DNA from 2 places in the Pseudarthrobacter sp. PvP090 genome. Region 1 is predicted to be linked to the other one. Evidence: riboswitches for the same ligand, from Rfam matches in the RefSeq annotation. Region 1 holds a riboswitch; the other holds the start of a gene.

Region 1 (3,665 bases):
CCTTGCGGGCGCTCCGGATGCTGGTTCCAATCGACAGCACATCACCCATGGCGCTCCTCGGTTCGGCAGGATGTTGCCGGTTGCGGCCCTTCAGTCCTCCCATCGTGGCGTGGAACCGCGATTTCGGCAAGATACTGCCGATACTGTTTCCCATGACCCTTTCGCTGGCGGAGGACCTACAGAACGGCAATATGCTGCCGCTCGGCGTCGGGCCATACTTCCCCTGCCGCGACGGCAGGGCGCGGCGTACGCTGGGACTCCTGTCGGCATTTGAAGGGAAGGAACCCGTCATGCGCAAGGTCATCTTTATGATGCAGGTATCCCTGGACGGATTCTTTGAGGGGCCGGACCAGGATCTGAGCTGGCACCGGGTCGACGACGAACTGCACCGCCACTTCAACGACGAGCTCCGGACCATGGGCGCTTTCCTGGACGGCCGCGTCACGTATGAGCTGATGGCCGACTTCTGGCCGACGGCGGACCAGGATCCGTCGAGCCCTGCCGCGATGAGCGAGTTCGCGGGGATCTGGCGTGGCATGCCAAAAATTGTCTATTCCAGGACCCTGTCGTCGGCCGGCTGGAATACCGAAGTGGTGCACGACGTGGTCGCAGAGGACGTGGCCAGGCTAAAGGAACAGCCCGGCGGTGATCTGGCGCTGGGCGGCGCCGACCTGGCGGCGTCTTTCAGGCGGCTCGGGCTGATCGACGAGTACCGGCTCTATGTGCACCCGGTCCTGATCGGACGGGGCAAGCTCCTTTTCCGTGAGACGGATGCGACGACGCCGCTCCGGCTGCTGGAGAGCCGCACCTTCAGCAACGGCGTGGTGCTGCTTCGGTACTCGGTGGAGCCGGACACCGGACACGCAGAAGGCCGGTGATCCGCTGCCCCCAAGGCAACCGATCGACCGGCCTTCAACGTGCTGTGGCGGTACTGCTAGCCGGCCCGGACGAACGTCACGGGACCGGTTGCGGTCAGCCAGGACAGCGGATGGGTCATGGTGGCGTTGACGCCGTTCATGCCGCCGCTGACTGCCTGGCCGTTGCCGGCGTAGATGGCGACGTGGCCGGACTGGACGATGATGTCCCCGGGCTGGGGAGCGGCAACGACCTTGCCATACTTCATGAAGGCCATCGGACCGATGTTGCCCACCGGGATGCCGGAGGCGTTCAGGGCCTTCTCCACCATGGCGGTGCAGTCCTGGGTGATGCCGATCTGGCCGTACGCGACGGCCAGCAGGGTGGCATTGACCCCACCGGCTGCCGGAGCAGCGGCGGGGGCGGGTGCTGCCTGGACCTTCACTGTCGCCTTGGCGGCGGCAGCGGGGGCCGGGGCCACCGGAGCGGCTACGGGCTTGGGCACCTCGACCACGGGCGCCGGGGCAGTCTCAACGGCCGGGCGCTCGAAAGTGATCTGGACGGCGGAGTCCGCCAGGACCGGGGCGGACACCTGGCCCGTGACGTCAACGGACGACGCCGGGGCGGAGTCACGCTCGGTCGGTGCATCGGCTGCATTGGCGGCCATGGCGCCGCTGAGCACCATTCCGGAAGCGGCAACGAGGACGGCAGCCTGGCGGCCGATGGTGCCGACGGTGCGGCGGTTGGTGCGAATGGCGGCGTGTTTGGGCGCACGGGTATTGCTGGAAATCATTAAAAGGAGCCTCTCCCAATGCCTGCGAGGTGAGCTGTCGGATTCGGATGGGAGGCACCCGGCCGCACGCTGGCCCGATCATGGCGGGCCGTGCGGCTTCACCCCAAGACCCCTGGAGAACAGCGGGTCAAATGTGGTTTCCCCGTCTCTGCCGGACGTTGCTGCGAGTTATCCCCAGGCCGCGGCAGAGTTAGGCAATCGGCTGGGGAGAGCCCGTCTCGGAAACAACAGGCACCTAACAACGGTAACGGAATGATCACGGAGTGTCACATCGAGGTCACGGCGGACGTTGGTTGCCGACGTCCGAAAGGCCCGCCACCCGCAGTCCCGGCGCTGGCCGGACGCGGGGCCAGAACGCTGGCGGGACGCAGACCCAGGCATAGGATGATGCCATCACCGTTCCCCCGAAGCGGAGGCCCAAAAATGAACAGTCCCGACGTCCCCAGGCACTGTGTCGCCATCTGCCAGCTAAGCAGTCAGCCGCCGGAGGACTTCAATGTCAACACCGAACTGCTGGTGCTGGAAAACGGGGAAGTCCATGTCCTCACCTGGGACGCTGAGCCCCGCGACGGGGGCTTCGACGTGCATGTCCTGAACGACCGCGTGGACGCCCTCGGTTTCATGGTTATCACCGACTGGGAGTTCTTCGACGAAAGAGCCTATGCCGTGGTGGAACGCCGGCCTGGAAACTAAGCCCGATCCCAATCCGACAGCGGTCCCGGGTGACCGTCCGCTGCCGAATCACCGACGGAACTTTGACTCATTGCAAACGTCGTTTCGATGACGCCACGGAGAAATGAAGCGTACAGCATATAGGGGACGGCCACGGCATAAGCGGCGAACGGCAACATTGCCACGCAGCTCGACGTCTAAGCAGGAACTTAGGTGGATTAATCCGGCCACGAGACAAGCTTTTCCGTGACATTTACTGCGCCTCCGGCGGAACCCAAAAGGCGTGCATACCCGGGTACGGACCGCGGACGTCATCCCCGGAACTAGTGGTGTTGTGCACCTTTAAACCCGTTACGTCGCGAACCACTTTTCCTGAGAAGGAAGAATAGCCGCTGACGGGAATGGAGCCCGAAAATAGGCCGTGAAAAGAATTCGATGCCTAAATTGTCATGGAAAAGCCTCGGCGAACGCCGCACAGTTGCAACCGAATGAACAGACAATGCCCCGTGTTGTCGGCTGTTCAGAATTCCAGCTCGGGCCGATGCTTGGCGGTCTCGGCGAGCACGACGGAGACCGCAGCGGCGGCGAGGGCGTCGCCGTCGCCCTCATGGCTCAGCCGGGGCGGCGATTCCAGCACCAGGCGGGAGTGGCGCACGAACCGGGGCCAGTCGCCCGCGCCGGCACGCAGCGCGCGGAGCGGGGACAGCAGGGCAGCGCGGCGCAGCCAGCCGTCGGGATCCCGCACCCACCGGTCCAGGACACTGTCCGCGCGCACCCTGCCGACCACGTCGAGCCCCTCGATCAGCGGGCCAACGACGTCGATGGCGAGCGGATCGACGAGGGCGCCCAGCCGTGCGCTCCGCACGAAGCCCTCGATCCGGGTCAGGTCTGTGTTCGTCAGCAGGCGGACGCAGGATTGCAGGAGCACGACGCCGGCGAGGCGCCGCTCGAAGACGGGCACCTCCCACAACTCGGAGCTGAGGGCGGTGATGTCATCGTGCGTCATTCCCGGGTGGCGGCGGAGGGCATCGCGGACCGTTCCCCGCACGGCCCCGACCGAGGCCCCGTAGTAGCGGTGGCCGCCGCCGTGACGTGCCTCGGCTTCCTCGGCGCGCCTCCACGAGGACTCACGCTGAAGCGCAAGATCCATGAAATCGCCGGCATCGCTCATGGGTCCTATTCTCCCGCATGCCGCGGCGCCGGAATTTGTCGCAGGTGCCCGATAGCGTGATTCCATGGACGGCGATCAGGGGCCCGACGAGGCTCAGCCAGAACAGGTGACGGTCATGGACGTGGCCCGGGCACTCGCCGCTGTCCGGCCCGCCCGGGACAGTGCCGGACTGAT
Region 2 (6,183 bases), on a different contig from region 1:
GAAGCCGGCCAGCGTCATGCCGCTGGCCTCGGCCAGCTCGACCGCCAGGCTCGACGGGGCACTGACCGCGGCGAGGACCGGAATGCCGGCCAGGGCGGCCTTCTGAACAAGTTCGAACGACGCCCGGCCGGAGACCTGGAGGACGGTTCCGCGCAGCGGGAGCATGCCCTCGCGGAGGGCCCAGCCGACCACCTTGTCCACGGCGTTGTGGCGCCCCACGTCCTCGCGCAGGCACAGCAGCTCCGCGGAGCCGTCGTCGGCGGTCCGGAACAGGCCGGCGGCGTGCACGCCGCCGGTGACGTCGAAGACGGCCTGGGCTTCCCGCAGCCGGTCCGGGAGGGACGCGAGCGTGGCCACGGGCACCGTCAGCGGGTCGTCGGCCGGGCTGAAATGTGAGGACTTGTGCACGGCCTCGATGGAATCCGTGCCGCAGATGCCGCACGAGCTGGAGGTATACACGTTCCGGCCGGTGTCCGGGCGGACGACATCGGGCCTCAGCTGGGCGTCCACCACGTTGAACGTTTGGACGCCGTCCTCGTCTTCCCCCGCGCAGAACCGCAGCGAGACGAGCTGCTCGGGGCTCCAGATGACGCCTTCGGAGACGAGGAAGCCCGCCACGAGGTCGAAGTCGTTCCCCGGGGTCCGCATGGTGACGGAGAAGGACAGGCTGCCGATCCGGATCTCCAGCGGCTCCTCCACGGCAAGCACGTCCTCGCGGTGCCGGACCGGGAATTCGAGGGCCTGGGGCGACCCGTCCAGGACATATTTATGCACCTTGCGGCGCTGCGTGACGCGGCCCATCAGGTACTCCTAACCAACATAACTCCATCATGGCAAGCGCCGGGCCGGGTGGCCAGCGCTGGGTTCAGGGCCGGGCGCTACCCCAGCAGTTCGCTCCAGTCCACGGGCCCGCCGCTACCGGCAGGCTTCCGGGCGGGCCGTTTGGGCGCGGGCTTGTCTTTCGGCGCGGCCAGTTCCGGAAGGGGGGTGCCCCAGGGAAGGGCGAACGCCGGGACGGTCTCCCCCAGCTGCACTCCATGCGGCGGGACCACCAGTACGCCGTCGGCCGCGGCCAGGCCGCGCATCATGCCCGGGCCGGTGTGCTGCGCCGGAGACGCCATCCCGTAGAGGAGCCGGAAGGGCATCAGCCGGGTGCGGCCGGGGTCAGCGTCAATCATGGAGCCGCAGGGCACCTCGGTGACGGGCGGCAGGGATCGGTGCCCCAGCGCCGCCAGGAGCGGGGCGCCAATGGTTGACAGTGCCATCATGGCCGCGAGCGGGTTGCCCGGCAGCCCGATGATGAACCTGCCGTCCGGCAGTTCGGCCAGCACGGCCGGATGGCCGGGACGCATGGCGATGCCGTCGATCAGCAACCGTCCGCCGAGTTCGGCCACGGAACGGCGCAGGTGGTCCGTCCCGGACCGACCGGTGCCGCCAGTGGTGATGACGACGTCGGCGGGCAACGGTTCAGCGCGGGACCGCGCGGGGGGCTGCGGCGCCTCGGCTGCCCCGGGTTCCCCTTCCGGGTCGGTGTCCTCCAGCGCGGTGAGCCATTCGGCGTAGCTGTCGCCGACTTTCGTTTCGCCGGCACAGATCCCGCCGAGCATTTCCACGACGCCGGCGAGCTGGGGACCGAAAGTGTCGCGCACTTCCCCCGGCCGGGGGATCCCGGCGGTGACCACTTCCGAGCCGGTGAACACCAGCCGGACCACGGCTTTGCCCAGGACCGGAAGGGTGTCGTGGCCGGCGAGGGCCGCGAGAGCCAGGTGGGCGGGGTTGAGCACGGTGCCGCCCTTGATCAGCACTTCGCCGGCGGCGGCTTCCTCCGCGGCTTTCCGGATGTGCTCGCCGTTTCGGGGCTCGCCGGGCTTCGCGCCGCCGCCAAGCTGGAGGACCGGCAGCCCGTCCTCATCGGCGGCAATAGTGCCGCTTTCGCTCCGCAGCACGGCCCTCGCTCCGGGAGGAATCAGCCCGCCCGTGACGATCGGGCTGGCCTGGTGCGGTGCCAGCCGCTGGCCGGGTTCCGCGAGGATCCACGGTCCGGTGCCGTTGACGGCCCAGCCGTCCATGGCGGACGAGGCGTAGTGCGGCATATCGACGAGCGCCTCCACATCGGCGGCGAGTGTCCGCCCCAGCGCGTCGCGAAGAACCACGGGTGCCGCGGGGATGGGGGTCGCGCAGTCGAAGGCGAGCTGCCGGGCTTCCTGCCAGGTGTGCGCGAGGTGCCGATGGGGCGCAGGCTCGTCCCCCGGGGCAGCTGTACTGCCGTGAGGGGGTGCAGGTGTCATGCTCCGGAGACTTCGTTGGCCGCGTAGTCCTTGGCCAGTTTCCGGGCGACGCCCATCGCCGCTTCCATCGAGACGGCATCCGTGGCCTGGCCGGTACCCGCGGCCAGTCCTGCCGCAAACCCGGCAATAAAGGTCGTCAACGGCGCGGCGGGGCGCACCACGGAGTGCGCCGCCACCCCGGCGAGGGCCAGGACCGCATTCACGTCAACCTCGACGTCTTCCAGTTCCAGGGCCTGAAGCAGGGCGCGGCACCAGTCTTCGAGTGTTTCATCCTGGCTTTTCACCGTTTGCCTCCAAAGTCGAGTTCAGCGCGGGAACCCCGGGCCTTCCGCCTGGTCCGTGGCTATCGCGGTGACGGCCGTCGAAGCCGCGGCCTTCAGGCGGGCCGGTCACCCCCAAGGCGGAGGCATCGTCCCAAGTATCCACGTCATCCGTAGACCCCTTGGGGACGCTGACTTCCCGCAACTCCAGCCTAGCAAGAAGGGCGAATACCGAGGCATTTTCGAGCCCGCCGCCTTGTCGGGCGTCCGCCACACAGCGTTGTAGCGCAGCTGTGCTATAAAGGCCGACGAGAGGTTGCCGGCGCCCGTCGGAAGACACAGCCATCAGCCCGTCGCCCGGAGGCGCCGCCGACGCGGCCTCCAGCAGTGCTTCGACGGCTGCGCCGGCCCGGGGCATGTCAACGGCGAGGACCAGAGTCAGGGACGCCGCCCCGGGATGCCGGGGGTCGCGGCCGCTGTACCCTTCCAGGGCGGAGAGCCCGGCGGCGACGGCGGCGGCGGGGCCGGCAAAGGCCGGCTCCTCGCGGCAGCGCAGCACACCCTCGGGCAGGGTCCCGGGGTCAGGCCCGACGACGGCGACGGCGGCAGCGCCGCGCGCGGCGTGCAGGGCATGCTCCAGGAGGGGGGCGCCGTCGTGCAGCAGCCCGGACTTGGGCACGCCGCCCAGCCGGGACGCCCGGCCCCCGGAAAGAATGACTGCATCGAAGTCCACCGGCCCAGCCTAGCGCGGTCCGGCCCTGGCGACGCAGCCGAAGCGCACCGAAGCGCGCAGTCAGGCAGCCGATTCCGGCAGGAGAAACGGGTCCCAGGCCGGCGTCGGCTTCTCGAGCTCTTTGATTTGCCAGGTCGTGCCCTTCGGCGGCGCGGGGCTGAAGCCAAGCTTCCATCCCATTTCACCCGGCGTGTGATCGCCTTTGGCGTTGTTGCACCGCAGGCAGGCAGCGACGAGGTTCTCCCAGGAATCCGCTCCGCCCCTGGATTTGGGCTGGACATGATCGATCGTGTGGGCGGCTTTGCCGCAGTAGGCGCAACGGTGTCCGTCCCGGCGGAGCACACCGCGGCGGCTCACGGCCGTGACGGTGTTGTACCGGGGCCTGATGTAGCGATTCAAAAGAATCACCGATGGCCGGCCCAGTACGTCCTGAGGACCAACCACAGGATCGTCGCCTTCCGCCACGACGCTGGCCTTCCCAGTCAGCACAAGGACAAGCGCCCGGCGGAAGGTCACAACCGCCAGCGGTTCATATCCAGCATTCAGAACGAGAGTGCGCATCCGCATACCTCTTCACGGCCGCACCCGCCAGGGGCACGAGGGCCGGCTGCCCTCTGCATGGTCGGGCTATGGATCGACAAAACAAGAGTAAACATGGAGATGCCAATTCACCGAATCTTTTTTGCCCGCCCGGCCCGTGTCCGCTGAAGTTCATGTTCCGGCAACGCAAAGGACCCCTGCCGAATGGCAGGGGTCCTTTGCGTTGCGAACAGTTGTTGTCTTAGCCGCCGACGCGGATGAAGACCGGGCCGGAGCCTACGTTGACGCTCTGCAGGGAGGTGGTTCCGCCGTTCCAGCCGCCGTGGACGGCCATGCCGTTACCGACGTAAACAGCGATGTGGGCCATGCCCGATCCGCCGTTCCGGTAGTAGGCGAGGTCGCCCGGCTGTGCCGCGGCGGCGCTCACGGTACGGCCGAGGGACAAGTAACCTGCCGGCCAGCCGTGGTAGTTGATGCCCGCAGCAGCCAGCGCATTCGTGGCGAGTGCGGTGCAGTCCTGGCCCACGCCGATCTGGGCGTAGGCGGCAGCGGCGATCGAGGCGCCCATGCCGCTGGCGACGGCCGGAGCCTTGGTGCTGGCGCCGACGCGGGTGCCTGCTGCCGTGGCGGTCTGCTGTACCTGCAAGACGGGCTTCGGGGCTTCGACGACGGGGGCCGGGGAGGTGGTGACGGCCGGCTTCTCGTAAGAGATCGCGATGGTGGACTCAGCCGAGATGGTCGCGGGGGCGGCCGACTGGACTTCGAGGGTGGAAGCGGAGGTGGACTCGCGCTGAACGTTGGCCTCGGCAGCGTTGGCTGCGATACCGCTGGTCAGGACGAGGCCGGAGGCAGCAGCGATGACTGCGGCCTGGCGACCCATGCCACCGGCGTTGTCGCCGACGGCCTTGGCAATGACGGCGAGCGAGTTGGTCTTGGTGACCTCGGCGCGGTGCCGTGCGTTTGCACGAGTAGTCATTAAGTTCTCTCTTTCGTGATCCTGGGTCCGCGCTTTTCAGGCGCGGGCTGAGGACGCTCCGGCATCTTGGGGGTACGCCGGATCGCCCCGAAATGGGTTACTTAGCGAAGGGTGTACTGCGAAGACGCGCCAAAAGCGGGAACTGCTTGCAGGTGCATGGCCTGCGGGCCGGACTCAGCAGAGATTGAGACGGCGGGGTGAGATCCATTCCGGGCGCCGGAAAGGGCAACGCGGACTTTGGATTTCAGCGGGCTCGCTAGAGCCGCGCAAGCGCGGTGACGCGCAGCATTGTGGCGTGAAGACACGAAAGTAGCCTCTCCCAATGCCTGCGAGGTGAGCTGTCGGATTCGGATGGGAGTCACCCGGCCGCGCCGCTTCCTGGGAAGCTTTGCGACTTAACCCCAAGGTCTTCTTGCGAAGACCAAAATTGGTTCCCCCGCCCCTGCCAGACGATGTCATGCGAACGGACCTTGAGCGGTGGCAGAGCTAGGCAATCCACTCAAGAGCGCCAACTTCGGAGAAGTTGGCGTAGGTCAAACGGTACAGCAGTCGGGGCCCAATGTCACATTCAGATCACGGCGTGTCACAGGAATTCGAGAGCGTCCCATCAGCTTTTTTACAGCCAGCCGGTCGGGTCGACGACTTCGCCGTTGACCATGACCTCGAAGTGCAGGTGGCAGCCCGTGGAGGCTCCGGTGGTGCCGCTCATCGCTACGACAGCGCCGCGGGAGACCTGCTGACCCACCTTGACGCTGGCGGAGGACAGGTGGTTGTACGTGGTCTCCAGGCCGTTGCCGTGGTCGATCACTACCCGGTTTCCTCCACCGTAGGGGTGCCACCCGGTGAAGGTCACGGTGCCGCTTGCGGCGGCAAGGACGCCGGTGCCGCACTGGGCAGCATAATCCTGGCCGCGGTGGAACTCCCCGGAACCGCCGGTGATGGGGCTGACGCGGTATCCGAAGGGCGACGCGGTCTTCAGCTGGTCCAGGGGCGCCGCGAGGCTGCCCGAGGAGGCTGCCCGGGTGATGGACCCGACGGACTGAGCGCTCAGCAGCTGCTTGAGCTTCCCGTCCGGGTCACCCTGGGTGGTGACGGCGGTGCGGTTAAAGTCGATTTTGGCCTCGGCTGCGGTGACATCCGGCTGGACAGCGGCCGAAACGACTCCGGCGGAGGACCCGACGTCCGTGGCCATGACGGGGCCCGTGGCGGGGACAGTGACGGTGAGGACCAGACCCGTGGCAGCCAGTGCAATGCCGGCTTTTTGCCCTACGCCGCTGGCGGCGGCCAGGTCGGTAACCTGGCGGAAGGGGCTGCGGCGGCCTCTGCGTTCGTCACGGTGCGCGTCACGTGGGCGGTCTGCCGGGACGGCGACAGCCGGACGCGGCT

The links. A riboswitch is a leader RNA that binds a small molecule or an ion and turns the genes downstream of it on or off. The one in region 1 is predicted to bind cyclic di-AMP.
Region 2: another riboswitch for cyclic di-AMP. It lies ahead of ABIC21_RS07075 (NlpC/P60 family protein); the one in region 1 lies ahead of ABIC21_RS10765 (C40 family peptidase).

The regions. Positions count from the first base shown of each region.
Region 1 covers NZ_JBEPPO010000007.1:255,909-259,573, forward strand. Annotated here, with positions in the region: gene ABIC21_RS10755 (helix-turn-helix transcriptional regulator) at 1-49, opposite strand, end outside; gene ABIC21_RS10760 (dihydrofolate reductase family protein) at 153-878, shown strand; gene ABIC21_RS10765 (C40 family peptidase) at 935-1,540, opposite strand; cyclic di-AMP (ydaO/yuaA leader) riboswitch at 1,654-1,821, opposite strand; gene ABIC21_RS10770 (hypothetical protein) at 2,072-2,341, shown strand; gene ABIC21_RS10775 (DNA alkylation repair protein) at 2,841-3,491, opposite strand; partial or broken gene ABIC21_RS10780 (HNH endonuclease) at 3,607-3,665, shown strand, end outside.
Region 2 covers NZ_JBEPPO010000005.1:58,514-64,696, reverse strand. Annotated here, with positions in the region: gene fdhD (formate dehydrogenase accessory sulfurtransferase FdhD) at 1-801, opposite strand, end outside; gene ABIC21_RS07095 (molybdopterin molybdotransferase MoeA) at 879-2,288, opposite strand; gene ABIC21_RS07090 (DUF6457 domain-containing protein) at 2,285-2,572, opposite strand; gene mobA (molybdenum cofactor guanylyltransferase) at 2,556-3,281, opposite strand; gene ABIC21_RS07080 (HNH endonuclease) at 3,342-3,842, opposite strand; gene ABIC21_RS07075 (NlpC/P60 family protein) at 4,063-4,797, opposite strand; cyclic di-AMP (ydaO/yuaA leader) riboswitch at 5,107-5,265, opposite strand; gene ABIC21_RS07070 (M23 family metallopeptidase) at 5,414-6,183, opposite strand, start outside.